DNA from 2 places in the Paenibacillus sp. FSL F4-0122 genome. Region 1 is predicted to be linked to the other one. Evidence: predicted binding sites of a transcription regulator. Region 1 holds the regulator's gene; the other holds the start of a gene.

Region 1 (9,731 bases):
GAGTGGTTAGGGGTAACCCGAAGCTATGAACCGAAGCCCCAGTAAACGGCGGCCGTAACTATAACGGTCCTAAGGTAGCGAAATTCCTTGTCAGGTAAATTCTGACCCGCACGAATGGCGTAACGACTTGGGCGCTGTCTCAACGAGAGATCCGGTGAAATTTTAATACCTGTGAAGATGCAGGTTACCCGCGACAAGACGGAAAGACCCCATGGAGCTTTACTGCAGCTTGATATTGAATTTGGGTACGATCTGTACAGGATAGGTGGGAGCCGTAGAAATCGGAGCGCAAGCTTCGGTGGAGGCGCCGTTGGGATACCACCCTGATCGTATCTAGGTTCTAACCTAGTACCCTAATCGGGTACGGGGACCGTGTCAGGCGGGCAGTTTGACTGGGGCGGTCGCCTCCTAAAGAGTAACGGAGGCGTTCCAAGGTTCCCTCAGAATGGTTGGAAATCATTCGCAGAGTGCAAAGGCATAAGGGAGCTTGACTGCGAGACCTACAAGTCGAGCAGGGACGAAAGTCGGACTTAGTGATCCGGTGGTACCGCATGGAAGGGCCATCGCTCAACGGATAAAAGCTACCCTGGGGATAACAGGCTTATCTCCCCCAAGAGTCCACATCGACGGGGAGGTTTGGCACCTCGATGTCGGCTCATCGCATCCTGGGGCTGAAGTAGGTCCCAAGGGTTGGGCTGTTCGCCCATTAAAGCGGTACGCGAGCTGGGTTCAGAACGTCGTGAGACAGTTCGGTCCCTATCTGTCGTGGGCGCAGGAAATTTGAGAGGAGCTGTCCTTAGTACGAGAGGACCGGGATGGACGTACCGCTGGTGCACCAGTTGTTCCGCCAGGAGCATGGCTGGGTAGCTACGTACGGACGGGATAAGCGCTGAAAGCATCTAAGCGTGAAGCCCCCCTCAAGATGAGATTTCCCAATTAGTAAGACCCCTTGAAGACGACGAGGTAGATAGGTTGGAGGTGGAAGTGCAGCAATGCATGGAGCTGACCAATACTAATCGGTCGAGGGCTTATCCTATACTTAGAATGCAGATTCGTTTCGGATTCAGTTTTCAGGCGATTAAGCCTGTAATACGCTTAGAAATTCATTGTCACTTCTGGTGATGAACCGAATTTCACGCGGCAGCGTCTGTTTCACAGACGCATGTTTGGTGGCGATAGCGGAGGGGTTCCACGCGTACCCATCCCGAACACGACCGTTAAGCCCTCCAGCGCCGATGGTACTTGGACCGAAGGGTCCTGGGAGAGTAGGACGTTGCCAAGCACAAATAGACCACTGTTGATAACTCGACAGTGGCTTTTTTGCGTCTATTATAGATTGTGGAAAACTTGTGGATAATTCATTGGAATTTGCAGAAAACTTACGCACATGTGGATAGATGATTAAAAGGCAAAAAATCACCGAATGGTGTGGATTAAGTACATATTTATGTAGATCTGTCAACAGAAAACCTAAGTAATACACGGGTTGCTGTGGATATAGTCAGATTTATGTGGATAGAGGGATTGATAAGTGGATAATTATTTTAACTTGAATAGGACAAGATTACAAGACTATTTTTGAAACTGCTTAAAGCTGTGGATAACTAAAAAAAGTTCGAAAAATATCCTTATAATTCGCACACAATACACTCTCTTGTTATACTAACCATAAAAGTAAATTCATAAATGGTGAGGTGAGTTTTGTGGATATCAGACAGTTGCACTCAGAAGAGTTTGATCTAAGCATGGATTTATCTGAATATGCTTTTCAATACAAGCTGCCTAGTGAGAAAAGGGCTAATGCTAAGGAAAGATTTAAAGCAGAACGCGTATGGGGTGCTTTTGAAGAAGGTACTTTGGAAGCCAAACTTACTCTTCTTCCATTCCAAGTGTACATACAAGGTAGATTAGTACCTATGGGAGGGCTCGCTGGGGTAGCGACATGGCCAGAGAATCGCAGACAGGGACATGTGGCAAAGCTCCTAGCGCATACGCTGCAAACGATGAATGAGGCGGGGCAGACATTATCTTTTCTGCATCCGTTCTTGATCCCTTTTTATCGCAAATTTGGTTGGGAAGTTTATTGTGAATATAAGAAATACTCCATTCCTGTTGCCAAGTTTCCCAAGAAGGTTGAAGTTGAGGGCAAGGTAAGACGCGGTGTTAAAGATATCGTAGTATTGGACAACTTATACAATCGTTTTGCAGTTAGATATAACGGAACACTTAAGCGTGATTTGGACTGGTGGGAGAACTCTGTTCTGGATGATGAAGGTCAGACTGCGGTATTTTATTCACAGCTTGGGGAACCTGAAGGATACGTATTATATAAGATAGAAAATAGAGAACTGGTCATTGATGAATTTGTGTTTTTGAACGAACAGGCCCGGCAGGGGCTGTGGACATTTCTTGCGAATCACGATTCAATGGTGACCGGTGCATCGCTAAAACTGGTGCCATCCGATGATATGTTACCCTTTTTGCTGCCTGATCCGCGTATAGAGCAGGAGAACTATCCTTATTTTATGGCGCGTATTGTGAATGCTAAAGTATTTGTGGAGAGTTATTCTTTTAAGCGTCACAGCAGTCAGAAGAAACAGGTTATTTATATTGAAGATAAATATGCACCATGGAATGACGGGTTGTGGGAATGGACGGTCTCCGAAGAGGGAGCAGCAGCTTTCTTGCGTATAGAGGGTGAACGGGATGCAGCTGACTTAAGCTGTGATATTGGCACGCTGACGATTCTAATGTTTGGATATAAACGCCCTGCAGAGCTGGCTCGTTATGGACTTGTGACTGGTAGTCCGACGGCTCTGGAATGGCTCGAAGAAATCATTCCGCAAGCTGAAACCGCACTTTTTGATCATTTTTAGAAAATAATTAGGCTCTCCCCTTCGAAAGATGCTGGGAGAGTTCTTTATTTCCGAATACATTCGCTGAAAAAAGTGAAAAATAAGAGAATCCTCTTGGAATTAGCACAGAATATGTTATAATATTAAAAAGTCAAAGAAAGTCAAAGTCAACGCACCTGATGGCATACAGTGCGATCCTCTGAATTCGTGAAGTTTTCTTCAGACTTATATGAATGAAGTTCACTAATGAATGTCATTAAGGATGCGGGCCGCAAGCGATATTATGAAGCTTTAAAGAGCACTGGAGGATGAGTGATGCGCAATATCTCTGATATTATTGAACAATATCTGAAGAATATTTTGCATGAAAGTCCCGAAGGTACGGTGGAAATCCAGCGAAATGACCTGGCGGACCAGTTCTCATGCGTACCGTCACAGATCAATTATGTTATTAGTACACGCTTTACACTGGAAAAAGGCTATGTGGTGGAAAGTAAGCGTGGTGGCGGGGGATATATTCGTATTCAACGTTTTGAATTGCCGCCCAACGTGGCACTGCATGCCCATTTAAACCATACTATAGGTGGCGGGATAGATCAGAACGCTGCCGAAGGGTTGATTTATCAACTGGAGGAAGCTGGTTTTCTAAGCAAGCGTGAGGCGTGTCTTATGCGCGCTGCTGTTTCTCGGGATTGCCTAACGGTTAAGATTCCATATCGGGATGAGATTCGGGCCAAGATTATGAAGGCGATGTTAATCTCTTTGTTAGGCAAATAATTGTCAATCATAAGGGAGGGGCTTTCGCTTATGCAATGTCAGGAATGTGGCGTCAAGCCAGCAACACTCCATTTCACCAAGATCGTGAATGGAGAGAAGACAGAATTTCATATCTGCGAGAGCTGTGCGCGGGAGAAGGGTGAACTGATCCCGGGAACTGCTGGAGGATTCTCCATTCACAGCTTGCTGTCCGGTCTGCTTGATCTTGAAGGGGCCGGTAAGGAAAAGACGGCTGCTACGAAGACTACGCAGAGTCTGCAATGTGAGAATTGTGGGATGACGTACTCGCAGTTTAGCAAATTGGGTCGTTTTGGCTGCAGCTCCTGTTATAAATATTTTAACAGTGCACTGGACCCGCTCTTTAAACGGGTGCATGGCAGCACTTCGCATGTAGGCAAGATTCCCAAACGTGCTGGAGCACAGATTGTGTTTAAACGGCAAATTGATGAATTGAAGCTGGAATTACAGCAAAGTATCGCACAGGAGGAATTCGAAACTGCGGCAGAGCTGCGGGATCAAATTCGCCAACTTGAAAAAGAAATGGCACAAGAGTAAAGTCTTTGATATATAGGGGGGATATGACATGTCAAGTCTCCGATTTACTGAACAAGCGCTTAGTGATTGGATGCGCTCGGGAGGCAGTCACTCCGAGATTGTAATTAGCAGCCGTATGCGTATTGCACGTAATTTAGAGCATCTTCCATTCCCTATGCTTGCTTCCTTAGAGCAATCGGAAGAAGTATTAGAGCTGCTGGCCCCTGTGTTTCATGGGGAAACTGCTGCCGAATTCGGATCTTTTCAACTGATAAAGCTTGCTGAAGTGAATGAACTGGACAAAAAGGTATTGGTCGAGAAACATCTCATCAGTCCTAATCTGGCTAATGATTCACGTGGCGCAGCTGTGATATTAAATGAAGATGAGTCGGTCAGCATCATGATTAACGAAGAAGACCATCTGCGGATCCAATGTCTGTTCCCGGGTCTTCAGGTAAGAGAAGCATGGGAACGTGCGACAGCCATCGATGATATCTTCGAATCAGCTGTTAATTACGCTTTTGATGATAAAAGAGGATACTTGACCAGTTGTCCCACCAATGTGGGTACAGGGCTGCGTGCCTCAGTAATGCTGCATTTGCCAGCACTAGTAATGACCCAACAGATCAATCGCATATTGTCAGCAGTGAATCAAGTGGGATTGACTGTAAGAGGAATTTATGGTGAGGGCAGCGAAGCAGTAGGGAACATCTTTCAAATTTCCAATCAGATTACTCTCGGTCAAACGGAAAGTGAAATCATCGAGAACCTTCACAGTGTAGTCACCCAGATTATAGAGCATGAACGAAATGCCCGTGAAAGGCTGCTGGTAGATTCCGCTTTAAGAATTACAGACCGAGTGAAAAGATCTTATGGGATTTTGTGTTATGCAGCTCTAATGGAGCTTAAAGAATCCGCACAACGGCTGTCTGATGTGAGACTTGGGGTCGACCTTGGCATACTGGAAGGCCCTTCGATTTCCGTGCTTAATGAGCTTAACGTTAAGACACAGCCAGGATTTCTGCAAAAAATGTTCGGTGACGAGATGAACGCTACTGAACGGGATATGTATCGGGCGAAACTGCTCCGAGAAACACTGGGAACACAACATTAATATAGATATTTATTATTCATGGAGGTGCAGGAGATATGATGTTTGGAAGATTTACGGAACGCGCACAAAAAGTGCTAGCGCTAGCGCAGGAAGAAGCTGTTCGTTTAGGACACAACAATATTGGCACAGAACATATTTTGCTAGGACTTATTCGTGAAGGAGACGGCATTGCTGCTAAAGCATTAATCGCTTTGGGTCTGGGTCTTGAGAAAATCCAGGATGAAGTGGAGACACTGATTGGCAGAGGCCAAGAACAACCTACGAACATTGCTTATACTCCTCGCGCCAAAAAAGTAATCGAGTTGTCGATGGACGAAGCCCGCAAGCTGGGACATACGTATGTCGGCACTGAGCATATTCTGCTAGGACTTATTCGTGAAGGAGAAGGTGTCGCGGCTCGTGTGCTTAATAACCTCGGCATCAGCTTGAACAAAGCTCGTCAGCAAGTGCTTCAGCTTCTGGGAAGCAGCGAGGCTGCATCCAGTCATAGCGGAACACCTGCTAATGTCAGCACACCGACTCTAGACGGCCTAGCACGCGATTTGACGGCTTATGCGAAGGATGGCAACCTGGATCCAGTTATCGGTCGTAGCAAGGAAATTGAACGTGTTATTCAGGTACTGAGCCGCCGGACGAAGAACAACCCCGTGTTGATAGGTGAACCTGGGGTTGGTAAAACAGCTATTGCTGAAGGCTTGGCCCAAAAGATCATTAATAATGAAATTCCAGAAACACTGCGCGACAAACGCGTAATGACGCTCGATATGGGTTCTGTAGTGGCTGGTACTAAATATCGCGGTGAGTTTGAAGACCGCCTCAAGAAAATCATGGATGAGATTCGCCAAGCGGGGAATATCGTACTCTTTATCGATGAGCTTCATACGCTGATCGGTGCTGGTGGCGCAGAAGGTGCTATTGATGCATCTAACATTCTTAAGCCGGCTTTAGCCCGCGGAGAACTTCAGTGCATCGGTGCGACTACGCTGGATGAATATCGTAAATATATTGAAAAAGATGCAGCTTTGGAGCGTCGTTTCCAACCAATTACGGTGGATCAGCCATCTCCAGAAGAAGCGGTACAAATTCTATTTGGACTTCGCGATCGTTATGAAGCACATCACCGTGTGAAAATTACGGATGAAGCTATCGTGGAAGCTGTAAAGCTGTCTGATCGTTACATTCCGGATCGGTTCCTGCCGGATAAAGCCATTGACCTTATCGATGAAGCAGGGTCTAAAGTAAGGCTTCACTCTTACACTATCCCGCCAAATCTGAAGGAACTAGAAATGCGCTTGGATGATATCCGCAAGGAGAAGGATTCCGCTGTTCAGAGCCAAGAGTTTGAGAAAGCGGCTGCCCTGCGTGATACGGAGCAAAAAATCCGTGAAGAGCTTGATACGACTAAGAACCAGTGGAAAGAAAAACAAGGACGCACCGACTCTGAAGTTACACCTGAAGATATCGCACAGGTTGTCGCAAGCTGGACGGGGATCCCTGTAAGCAAGCTGAAGGAAGAAGAGACCGACCGTCTGCTTAACATGGAAGCTCTGTTGCATGAACGAGTGATTGGTCAGGACGAAGCTGTTAAGGCTGTCAGCCGGGCATTGCGCCGGGCGCGTGCGGGTCTTAAAGATCCGAAACGTCCAATGGGCTCGTTTATCTTCCTCGGTCCTACGGGTGTAGGTAAAACTGAGTTGGCACGTGCGCTTGCTGAAGCTATGTTCGGCGATGAAAATGCGGTCATTCGTATTGATATGTCGGAATACATGGAGAAGCACTCCACGTCCCGTTTAGTTGGTGCCCCTCCTGGATATGTCGGCTATGAAGAAGGCGGCCAATTAACAGAGAAGGTACGTCGTAAACCATACTCTGTAGTACTGCTTGATGAAATTGAAAAAGCGCATCCGGAAGTATTCAACATTTTGCTGCAAGTGCTTGAAGATGGTCGCCTTACCGACTCTAAAGGCCGGGTAGTTGACTTCCGTAATACACTTATCATTCTGACCTCTAACGTAGGTGCACAGGCAATCAAGAAGAATTCGACGCTTGGATTCACGGCTGTGCAAGATGCAGGAGCAGAATACGGCAATATGAAGGGCAAGGTTATGGAAGAGCTCAAGAAGAGCTTCCGTCCAGAGTTCTTGAACCGGATCGACGAAATCATCGTCTTCCACTCACTCGATGAGAAACATATCGCTGAGATCGTTACGTTGATGTCTGATGAGCTCCGCAAGCGCCTGCGTGAATATGATGTTGATTTCGTACTCACGGATGCAGCCAAGGCCTTCTTGGCTAAAGAAGGTTATGACCCAGCCTTTGGTGCACGTCCATTGCGCCGGGCAATTCAGAAGCATATTGAGGACCGTCTTTCTGAGGAATTGTTGAGAGGAAATATCCAAAAGGGTGATTCCCTCAATATTGATGAGGTCGGCGGAGAACTTGTGGTGACTAAAGTGGACGCTCCAGTAGCGCCAGCGCTTGAAAAAGAAGTAGAATCCGAATAAAATAAACAAGGCTTTCGCTCCTGATTTATAGAGGAGCGGAAGCTTTTTTTATTGGAAATAGATCAATTTAAAATATACATTTAATGCAAATACCGAATGACCTTTCGTTAAAGGGGTAGAAATGGTAAACTTTCATTAGAAGAAAATGATCCGAATTGTAAACAGTTCGGACCGTAAGGAGAACAAATGGCTAAAGCAAAAACAAAATTTTTTTGCACCGACTGTGGATACGAATCGCCAAAATGGTTCGGGAAATGCCCAGGGTGCCAGGCTTGGAACTCCATGGTGGAGGAAACGGAAAGCGTAGTCAAAACACAGGGAATGAATGCCCCTATTTTTCATAGTAAAGAAAAGGCACAGTCGATCATAAGTATAGAAAGTGACAAGGAACCGCGCATACTGACAGGTATAGGTGAGCTTAACCGTGTTCTCGGTGGGGGGATCGTACCAGGATCGCTGGTACTAGTAGGGGGAGACCCAGGAATCGGTAAATCTACGCTCTTATTACAGACCTCGCACGCCCTTACAACACAGGGATTGCGAGTACTGTATATCTCGGGCGAAGAATCGGTAAGGCAAACTAAGCTGCGCGCGGATCGCCTCGATGCGTTGTCAACGGAGCTTTATGTACTATGTGAGACAAATATGGAAAGCATAGAAGAAGCGATCGAACAAATCCAGCCGCAATTTCTTGTCATCGATTCTATTCAGACCGTATTTATGCCAGAAGTAACGAGTGCGCCAGGCAGCGTGACCCAGGTTCGGGAGTGTACGACAAGATTTATGCGTATCGCTAAGATTCGTGGAATTGCAACAGTTCTCGTTGGTCATGTTACCAAGGAAGGGGCTATTGCTGGACCACGGATGCTTGAACATATGGTGGACTGCGTGCTGTATTTTGAGGGTGAGCGGCATCATACGTATAGACTTTTGCGGGCTGTAAAAAACCGCTTTGGCTCTACGAATGAAATCGGCATTTTCGAAATGGGTGAAGCGGGGCTTACCGAAGTAGAGAATCCATCGGAGCTCTTTTTATCGGAACGTCCGCTTGGCGTGGCTGGTTCTACTGTGGTGGCAAGTATGGAGGGAACTAGACCTGTGCTTGTAGAACTTCAGGCACTTGTTGCTGCCACCCACTTCCCTTCCCCACGGCGAATGTGCACAGGCATGGATCACCAGCGGATGGCACTTATTATCGCTGTACTCGAGAAACGGATGGGCATGTTCCTGCAGAATCAGGATGCATACCTGAATGTTGCCGGGGGAGTAAAGCTGGATGAACCGGCGATTGATCTAGCTGTAGCTATTAGTATCGCCTCCAGTTTTCGTGATATTTCAACAAAACCTTACGACGTTTTCTTCGGAGAAGTAGGACTTACCGGTGAGGTAAGAGGCGTTTCGCGCGCGGAAATGCGCGTTAAGGAGGCCGCAAAGCTTGGCTTCCGGCGGGTGATTATGCCTGAGAAGAGCATGAAGGGATGGAAGCACCCGCAAGATATCCAGATTATTGGCGTCAGTACCGTAGCAGATGCACTATCGGTCGCGTTAGATTAGGGGGCACAGGGATATGAAAGAATATAACCAATTAGAGAATATGAATGATCTGCTCAGACTGGCGGCACCGGGTACACCTTTTCGGGAAGGTTTGGAGAATGTGCTGCGCGCTAAGACAGGGGCACTTATTGTCGTAGGGTACAGTCCTGAGGTGATGGACGTAGTGGATGGCGGATTCTCCATTAACTGCGATTTTTCGCCCAATTATTTATATGAGCTAGCTAAAATGGACGGAGCTATTATTCTAAGCGAGGATTTAAAGCGTATATTGTATGCTAATACACAACTTATACCGGATTCCTCTATCTCATCCATCGAGACGGGGATCCGTCACCGGACCGCGGAGCGGGTAGCGAAGCAAACGGGTAAGCTGGTGGTTTCCATTTCACAACG
Region 2 (9,731 bases), 790 kb from region 1:
ATCAATCTTGTCTTTAACTTTCGAACCACCGATGATCGCAGTGAAAGGACGTTCTGGGTTAGAAAGAGCTTTACCAAGAACGGACAATTCTTTCTCCATCAAAAGACCGGATACAGCCGGTAGGAAATGAGCGATACCTTCTGTCGATGCATGTGCACGGTGAGCCGCGCCAAACGCATCATTAACAAACAAATCAGCCAGTTCAGCGAATTGTTTAGCCAGTTCAGGATCGTTTTTCTCTTCACCTGGGTAGAAGCGAACATTCTCAAGTACAAGTACGTCGCCTTCGCCTAGCTCAGCGATTTTTGCTTTTACAGCTTCGCCAATTGCTTCGTCAGCTTTAGCTACTGGTTTGCCAAGAAGCTCGGACAGACGTTCAGCAGCAGTAGTCAAACGCATGGAATCTACGAATTCGCCTTTAGGACGACCCATATGACTCGCAAGAATGATCTTTGCACCGTTCTCGATCAAATATTTAATGGTTGGAAGTGTTTCGCGAATACGAGTATCATCAGTAATTTTACCGTCTTCTACAGGTACGTTGAAATCCACGCGTACAAATACGCGCTTACCCTTTACTTCTACATCACGGACGCTTTTTTTGTTCATGATTAATTCCTCCACACCCAAAATTGTTTCTAGCAGGAAACAAGAAATACATTTAGAAAGAGCGGAAACAAGGAATTTCTGTTTCCGCTCTATAGATGTTGCTTATATCAAGTCAATTACTTAGCGATTTTAGCGAATTTCTCCAAAGTACGAACCAATTGTGCAGTGTAGGACATTTCATTGTCATACCAAGCAACAGTTTTAACCAGTTGTTTGTCGCCAACAGTCAATACTTTAGTTTGTGTAGCATCGAACAGGGATCCGAAAGTCATACCTTTGATGTCAGAAGATACGATTTCATCTTCAGTGTAACCATAAGTGTCTGGATCGGAAGCTGCTTTCATTGCTGCGTTGATTTCTTCAACAGTAACGCTCTTATCAAGAACAGTTACAAGCTCAGTCAGGGAACCAGTTGCAACTGGAACACGTTGAGCTGCACCATCCAATTTACCTTTAAGTTCTGGAATAACCAGACCGATTGCTTTAGCAGCACCAGTAGTGTTAGGAATGATGTTCTCAGCTGCTGCACGAGCGCGTCTGAAGTCACCTTTAGCATGTGGAGCATCCAAAGTGTTTTGGTCGCCAGTGTAAGCATGAATTGTAGTCATCAAGCCTTCAACGATACCGAACTTGTCGTTCAGTACTTTTGCCATTGGAGCTAGGCAGTTAGTTGTGCAAGATGCGCCGGAAATAACAGTCTCAGTACCATCAAGAATGTCATCGTTAACGTTGTAAACGACAGTTTTCATGTCGCCAGTAGCTGGAGCGGAGATAACTACTTTCTTAGCTCCACCTTTCAAGTGTTTTTCAGCTGCTTCTTTAGTTGTGAAGAAACCTGTGCACTCAAGTACGATATCAACGCCTAGGTCGCCCCATGGCAATTCTTCAGGGTTGCGGTTAGCAAGAACCTTAACTTCTTTACCATTGACTTTGAAGAAGCCATCATGCACTTCAACATCACCTTGGAATTTACCTTGAGTTGTATCATATTTAAGCAAATGAGCAAGCATCTTAGCGTCAGTCAAATCGTTGATTGCTACCACTTCGATACCTTCTACATTTTGAATACGGCGGAAAGCAAGGCGTCCAATACGTCCAAAACCGTTAATTCCAACTTTTACACTCATTGAATAGTTCCTCCTAGAATTCGTTTTATTTATTCAAAACAGACGGTGAGGTCTGTCATGACAACAATGTTAAGTATGATGCAAGAAGTATGTTATTGCCTGCAATCTAAAAACTACGAAGATAGCTGTAGTTGATTGTCAATTTCCTTGCCTATTTCTACTGCGGCAGCCTCGTCCGTAACGAGAATATTCTCCTGCCCGAAACGCAGCATGGCATGAATGGCTTTGGCCTTGGGTTTGCCTCCTGCAATACCGATGACTTTCTCTGTCCGAATAATATCTTCTAGACGTAGACCCATCGTAAGCATGGTATGGACAACCTGACCCTCTTCATTGAAATAATAGCCAAAAGATTCGGCCACTGCCCCTTCACCCTGGATTTCCGAGACTGTAGCCTCGTCCAGTTTGCGGCGGCGGGTCATTTCAATGGCATCCCCAATCCCATGTACAATAATACGCGAACTGCGGATGGTTTGTACAATCTCTCCAATATTAGAGTCAAGTGCCAGCGATTGGTATGCATCCCCACTAAGCAAATCAGGGACATGCAACAACCGGTAGTTGGCTCCAACCCGCTTTGCCATTGTTGAGGCAATCGTGTTGGCTTGAATCTCCATACTCTCTCCTAATCCTCCACGCGCCGGAACAAACCAAGCGTTCTTATAGGAAAGGGACAACGGTGGTGTCAGTTGATCAGCCATATCGGCAAGCGTCGATCCACCTGTGACGGCAACTGTATCATCTGCGCGAAGTATACTCAGCAGCGCTTTCGCACCCGCCCGGCCAAGCTCTCGTTTGGTGAACGGCGATGACTCACAATCACCCGGTACTACAATAACTTTATCCAGACCATACGTTGCTCGAATTTTCTCTTCCAGCTCATCCAGACCAAATAGGCTCTTAACAACCGGCTCTAGCAAATCAAGCAGTCTACGTCCAGCAGCGCTAATGCGCATGCCAACACTCTCGATCTCAATAAGCCCTTGCGATTTCAGAAGATCCGTCTCGGCACGCAGTACCCGCTCAGTCATATCTAGCGAAGCGGCTAGCGTTCTGCGCCCAATAATATCGGACAGCATGATCTGATGAAGAATCGTGTACCGTCTCTTAAGGGTTTCCATGAGATCAGGCAGAAGCTGCTTTTGGATATCTAATAAATTACGCATACTTTCACTCCTGCAACTTCGTCTTCCTCTATTCCCTTGTTCATGGTCTCAAAACGTCCCGGGTAAACTTTTTAAGTCCCACCCATATTCTAACCAAATATTGCTCGAAGCGCAAGTCTTCCGAGAGTAGAATTCTCAAGCGCTTGTCTTCTTATACATTAATAAGGTCAGAAAAAGATATAGCGCCCGATGCCTGTCCCTAGAGCGCTTGTCCAGTATTAATATTACATTGCAATTGTGTAAAAATTGTATTATAATCATTTTTGTTGCGCCCGTGGTCCAATGGATATGACGTAGGCCTCCGAAGCCTGAGATCCAAGTTCGATTCTTGGCGGGCGCGCCATTAATTTCATTTTTGCACATAATTTAGTAGTGCCTATACTACTACTTAACCAAAGAGCCGCTTGTCGGCTCTTTTTTTTGAATATAAGTTTGACTTTCTTTGACTTTTTGTTTGAATTTGTTTATCATGTGGGTAATACGGCAAGAGTAAAAATGAATACATTTAAAGAACCAATATCAAGGAGGTTTTCCACGTGAGTTATATTCCTATGGTAGTAGAACAGAGCAACCGCGGCGAGCGCGCTTATGACATCTATTCCCGCCTGCTGAAGGACCGCATCATTTTCCTTGGAACGGAGGTTAATGACGTGGTAGCCAATTCTATCATCGCACAAATGCTGTTCTTGGCTGCCGAAGATCCTGACAAGGACATTCACCTTTACGTGAATAGCCCAGGCGGTTCCATTACTGCAGGTATGGCTATTTTTGATACAATGCAGTACATTAAACCAGACGTTTCCACCATCTGTGTGGGTATGGCAGCTTCCATGGGAGCTTTCCTGCTAAACGCTGGCGCCAAAGGCAAACGCTTTGCACTGCCTAACAGCGAGATCATGATCCACCAGCCTCTGGGTGGTGCTCAAGGTCAAGCAACGGACATTGAAATCCGTGCCCGCCGCATCCTCAAATTGCGCGATAAGCTGAACCGTATTCTAGCAGAACGTACGGGTCAACCTCTAGAACGTATTGAGAAGGATACAGATCGCGACTACTTCATGACTGCTGCAGACGCGGCTGAATACGGTATCGTAGATAAAGTAATCGAGAAGACATTGCCTAGCGGTGTGTAAGCTATAAAGTAAAAATATAAAGAGGCTGTGCTCTAACCATAACGGATAGGGCACAGCCTCTTTATATTTTATAGAAGACCTAAATCCAATCAATTCAGCCCTCCATAACCTAGTGCATCCAGCTTCTCGGCAATTACGCGATAACCCCGGCCATTCGGATGCAAATGATCAATGGATAACAGCCCTCTCTCATTTCCTGCGAACTCACTGTAAATCGAAGCAAATCCACATACTCGGCTGCTGTACTGTGCTGCGTATTGATTAAACTGTCTGACCCACTCTGTCGCACCAACCACCTGAGGATAGGGATTATATAATCCCACAATTCTAATGATAAAAGGTCTACGCGTCCTCGCCTTCAATTGTATAAGGATATTCATAATTGCAGAGAAATTTTGTTTGCATTCCTGAAGCGATCTGCGCAGTTCTGCGGATAAGTTCCCTTGCTGTCTTGCTGCTGATTTGGCCGCGTGAATCAAATCATTACCACCGATAGACACAGTGATGATATCGGCTTCTCGAACGGCCTCACGCATCATGGAATTTCCGCGCAGCCGCTGCTCCAGCTCTGAAGTAGTCATTCCGTTCACGCCTAAATTCGTAGAGGCTACAGTAGTCCGCAGTCTCCCTTCTGCCATTCTACGGTACACCGGAACAAAACCGTTACCTGGCAGAGCACCAAATCCAGTCGTCAAGGAATCGCCAATTGCAGTATATTGGTAGCCCATAGCTCTCCCCCGTTCATAAACTAGTTACTCCCTTTAGCATATGAACTAGAGACAACTCCGGTAAGGGGGAGATGCCTTGTGCTGACATTAGCGGAGACGAGGTATCTCCATTTATTTCATGCCAGCAAACGGGCTGCTGCCATCCGGCAAAAGCTCTTTGAAACTAAAGGTATACTCAGGGAAGCCTGCAGCATACGCTGTGTACTCATATAATTGGAAGAACAGAACAACCTTGTCATCCTTCAGATAGAAATATTTCTCCGTATTCAATCCGTTGAATCCTCCCAAATAACTATCCTCTGCCTTCAGCAGCTTGCTCAGCTTAGCATTCAGCTGTTTTTTGTAGTTTGGATTAGCTCCAAACAGGTCGCCCAACAATAGACGTTTACCATCTTTAAGCGAGAAGGTGAATGCCTCACGGTTAGTCATTCCATGAGCGCCGCCCGTATCACTATACTGATGCATCACTATGCTGATCACCCCATTCTGATTGTAGGTCACTACATAACCTGAATCATAGGTGTATTTGGGCTCTGCTCCATCTCGATCGGAGATATCCTGTTCTGCACCCGCCGCGAATTTCATAACACTTTCCTTCAAAGTATTATTAATAGCTTGTTGGGCACTGGAGTTGCCGAATCCACTGATCTTCGGATAATCAAGCTGAATAAAAGCTTCTGCCCGATCTTTAGCATAAGTTTCCGTGGTTACCGTCAGCGCGTTCTGCGGTCTGTTCACCACATTCAGCCTACTAGCGGCCCGACTCCAATCTACCTTATAACCCATATAATCATTTAACAATCCTGATGGAACATAGAGGCGATTATTAATTAACTTCCCTTCATACTCTCGAATGAAATAGTTATTCACCCACACAGAAGTACCGTAACTGGATAACATCAACTTCGCCGTGGCCGATCCTTTTCCAATCATGTACGCATTTTCCTTCTTATCATACGCAAGCGGTAATCCCAACACATCTCGCATAAAAGTTATGGGAATCCAGGCCTGTCCTTCCTTCAAAATACCTTCCTGTAACGAATTTATCCCGTTTGCCTTTAAAACGATACGCGAATCAATAGCTTTATTCTCCGTTTTACTAGCTGCTGCATAACCCGTTTCGCTGGGCAGCAGACCTCCACCAAACAATAAACCTGCCGACATCAGACCTATGCCCCATTTGCGTACTGATTCTTTTGAAATAATATTCATCATCTTATTTTTCCTCTCCTTTCCAATTTATTAAACAGAATCGTAGAGAACTTACACAAAAAAAGAGGCGCCCCCCACTATTACTAGTGGAAGATCACCTCTCCTCTCTGCATTCACCTTGTTCTGATACTATTTCAATTCATACATTACGCTTAGCTGAGTTGTAACTTTAACTACACCAGGTTGCACGGATGTACTTGCACCAGCATCTGCTGCAGCCATATTCATTTTTAGATTCTGTTCAAAATAAACCGGAGTGATATCGCCATCATTTTGGCTGACCGTGATCACTTGACCCAAGCTGCGTTTAGCTGCCTTAGCAATAGCCCCTGCTTTAACATCTGCATTCGCCATCGCTTTTTCAATCACCTGAGCTTCAAATGCAGAAGTATCTTCCACAGAAAAACGTGCATTTCCGATATTATTCGCCCCTGCCGCAGATGCAGCGTCCAGCAATTCACCAACCTTAGTCAGATCTCTATAAGACACTAACAGCGTATGATTGGCGTTGTATCCCTTCACTTGCTGTCCTTCTTTTTCGCTGTAACTATAATTGGGTTGCACATAAAACTGCGTGCTTTGAATATCTTTATCTGCAATTTTCCAAGTATTCTTCAGTAAAGTCATAATCTTCTGAATTTTAGCGGCATTGGTCTTCTGCGCTTCTTGCGCAGTTGTGGCCGTAGTATCCACACCGATGGTTAAGTATACGATATCCGGCTTGAGGGACAATTCGCCTTTACCTACTACACTAACGACATTTTTCTGCACTTCATCTGCGTAAGCCTTTGCAGGACCTTGGAAAACACCACTCATGCTGATCCCTCCAATTAACAAACTCCCTACGATCATCACTGAACCAATTTTCTTCAATAAACCTTTCATATTTGCCAGCCCCTTTCATTTCTTGTGATTTGTTATTATCCTCTAGACGAGTCATTTTGGTAAATGTTGCACGTCTCAATCTATTTTTTGGTATTAAAAAAAGCCCCGAAGGGCTTTTGGTCATGCGATAAATAAAGTCTTCCTAGCAGAAACGATGTTGTCTTCCTATTATTGGTTCTCAAGCTCTTCTTTGCTGACCAGACTTGTCAAAGCGTTTACAGCTTGATCGGCATCCGCACCGTCCGCGCTAATGTAAATCTCCGTGCCGGAACTGATAGCGAGGCTCATAATCCCCATAATACTTTTAGCATTTACTTTTTTATCATCTTTTTCCACGAAAATCTCCGACGAAAACTTGTTAGCTTCTTGCACAAACAATGCTGCCGGTCGGGCATGAAGCCCTGTCTTCAACCGAACAACTACCGGGTGCTTTGTCATGAAACGCTTACCCCCTAATTGAGTTCTCCCCAAAAGTTTCACATTAATTTTATATTATTATATCATTATAACGTAAACCACACTAGAAAAAAAGTAATTAGCCGCCTCGAACCTTGTCCGCCAGCTCATCAATCTTACGAAGCCGATGATTTACTCCCGACTTACTGACTGTACCTTTGAGCATTTCACCAACCTCCTTGAGGTTGATATCTGGATGCGCCATTCGAATTTCTGCTACTTCACGCAGTTTATCCGGCAAATTCTCCAGTCCCATTTCTCGCTGCAACAGCTTGATATTCTCAATCTGCCGCACCGCAGCACTTATTGTTTTGTTGAGATTTGCGGTCTCGCAGTTCACGATCCGATTCACGGAATTACGCATATCGCGCATAATTCTTACATCCTCAAATTTGAACAACGCCTGATGCGCTCCAATCAAACTTAAGAATTCAATGATCTTCTCGCCTTCTTTAATGTAAAGAATGAATCCTTTTTTACGTTCAATACAGCGTGCATTTAAGTGGAATTCCCCAGCCAGATCCACTAATGCTTTACAATGTTCCTCATACATCGAGGAAATCTCCAAATGGTAGGAGGAGCCTTCCGGATTATTAACCGATCCGCCAGCCAGAAAGGCACCACGCAAATAAGCACGCTTGCAGCAGTTATTCCCAACAATCTCATCATCAATACCATCGGTAAAAATAAATCCTTCCGACACAATTCTAAGATCCTTTAGGATCTCTTGTACACGGTTTGGAATTCTGACGATATAGACGTTATTTTTCTTCAAACGCATTTTTTTACGCACGAGTAGCTCAATATGGACCTGGTAATATTTCTTAAGTAAAGAATATACCCGCCTTGCAATCGCGGCGTTCTCCGTCGAAATGTCGAGAATAACCTTTTTGCTTGAAAGCTGCACAGATCCATTCATACGGATAAGCGCTGACATTTCCGCCTTCTCGCAGCAGGGTTCACTCTCCACCATCGTCAGCTCTTTTTTGGTAAGGGCCGCAAAAGACAAGGGTCTCACCTCTTTCTTGATAAGTACTTCATTCTCATCTATAAGCTATACCCTAGGGTTTCTGTTTATCCAATCCTGCACAAGCTGATAAATGTGATGGCTAAGCTTATCGGTATCATGTCTCAAATAAGTTCGGAATAAAACCAGTTTATCGGCTATAACCTTGTATCCATTGCCATCCAGCGCTTCTTTATCAAGCTGCACCGGGCGCGCGCCCTTCTCGGCGTACTTCGTCTGGACCTGTTCCGGAATCTCACCGTCATTAACAATAACATAATCGAATAAATCGATCCCGATATGATCATATACAGCTTGAAGATGATCGCTGACGGTATAGTTATCCGTTTCACCCGGCTGAGTCATTACGTTGCAGACGAAAATTTTGATAGCATTCGAAGATACAACCGCTTCTGCCAGTTTCGGAACAAGCAGGTTGGGAAGAATGCTCGTATACAGACTGCCAGGACCCAGCAGGATCGCATCTGCATTCCGAATCGCCTCAAGCGCTTCGGGCAACGGTTCTACATCTGGCGGCTCCAAGGACACTCGTCTGATGATCCCGCCAGCTTCAGGGATTTTGGACTCCCCTGTGATAATCGTGCCGTCCGACATTTCTGCATGCAGGATTACAGCCTCACCGGCTGCAGGCAATACCCGCCCGCGAACAGCGAATAATCGACTAAGCTCCCGAACAGCCGTAACGAAATCGCCGGATATATCCGTGAGCGCAGCAAGAATCAAGTTGCCGAGACTATGACCAGCTAGTCCCTCACCCGTGTTGAAACGGTATCTCATAATCTCTGCCATGAGCGGCTCAACATCAGCCATAGCTGTCAATACGTTGCGGATGTCCCCAGGAGGAGGCATTTGCAGTTCACTGCGTAAAATACCAGAGCTTCCCCCATCATCGGCAACGGTAACAATAGCAGTAATATCTAATGGCTTCTCTTTTAAACCACGAAGCATGACAGATAACCCCGTGCCACCGCCCATAACGACGATACGTGGACGCTGTCTTTGTTCTTCAGCCACTATGACCCCTTCTCTCTAGTGCCGATCACGCTCGGAATCCCTATGACTAACGGTTACGGATTCCGTCTCGCTAACGCCCAGCATTTTACCCAAATACTCGGATATGGCTACGGAACGGTGTTTACCTCCCGTACAGCCAATGCCAATGATAATCTGGGACTTACCTTCCTTACGATATTGCGGAATTAGAAAATGAAGCATATCGAGCAGTTTGGTCAGGAACACCTGTGTTTCAGGCCACTTCATTACATAATCGTAGACTTCACTATCCTGGCCGGTTTTAGGCCGCAGATGGTCCACATAATGTGGGTTAGGCAAGAAGCGGACATCGAAGACAAGATCTGCATCAATAGGAATACCGTACTTAAATCCGA

The links. Region 1 encodes CtsR, which represses protease genes until heat stress. Its sites were predicted from a motif close to ATGGTCAATAAAGGTCAAACA; they were not measured.
Region 2: the regulator CtsR is predicted to act here: its motif matches at 3,332-3,352, upstream of clpP (ATP-dependent Clp endopeptidase proteolytic subunit ClpP).

What each region holds. Positions count from the first base shown of each region.
Region 1 is NZ_JBBODI010000001.1:2,938,900-2,948,630, forward strand. It holds rRNA gene MHH49_RS12490 (23S ribosomal RNA) at 1-1,036, shown strand, start outside; rRNA gene rrf (5S ribosomal RNA) at 1,166-1,282, shown strand; gene MHH49_RS12500 (GNAT family N-acetyltransferase) at 1,704-2,876, shown strand; gene MHH49_RS12505 (CtsR family transcriptional regulator) at 3,171-3,632, shown strand; gene MHH49_RS12510 (UvrB/UvrC motif-containing protein) at 3,663-4,187, shown strand; gene MHH49_RS12515 (protein arginine kinase) at 4,216-5,280, shown strand; gene clpC (ATP-dependent protease ATP-binding subunit ClpC) at 5,316-7,784, shown strand; gene radA (DNA repair protein RadA) at 7,971-9,338, shown strand; gene disA (DNA integrity scanning diadenylate cyclase DisA) at 9,352-9,731, shown strand, end outside.
Region 2 is NZ_JBBODI010000001.1:2,144,643-2,154,373, forward strand. It holds gene MHH49_RS09020 (phosphoglycerate kinase) at 1-609, opposite strand, end outside; gene gap (type I glyceraldehyde-3-phosphate dehydrogenase) at 726-1,736, opposite strand; gene MHH49_RS09030 (sugar-binding transcriptional regulator) at 1,850-2,902, opposite strand; tRNA gene MHH49_RS09035 (tRNA-Arg) at 3,171-3,245, shown strand; gene clpP (ATP-dependent Clp endopeptidase proteolytic subunit ClpP) at 3,439-4,035, shown strand; gene MHH49_RS09045 (GDSL-type esterase/lipase family protein) at 4,125-4,763, opposite strand; gene MHH49_RS09050 (PdaC/SigV domain-containing protein) at 4,875-5,978, opposite strand; gene MHH49_RS09055 (SIMPL domain-containing protein) at 6,105-6,860, opposite strand; gene MHH49_RS09060 (HPr family phosphocarrier protein) at 7,029-7,298, opposite strand; gene whiA (DNA-binding protein WhiA) at 7,396-8,325, opposite strand; gene MHH49_RS09070 (gluconeogenesis factor YvcK family protein) at 8,371-9,318, opposite strand; gene rapZ (RNase adapter RapZ) at 9,373-9,731, opposite strand, start outside.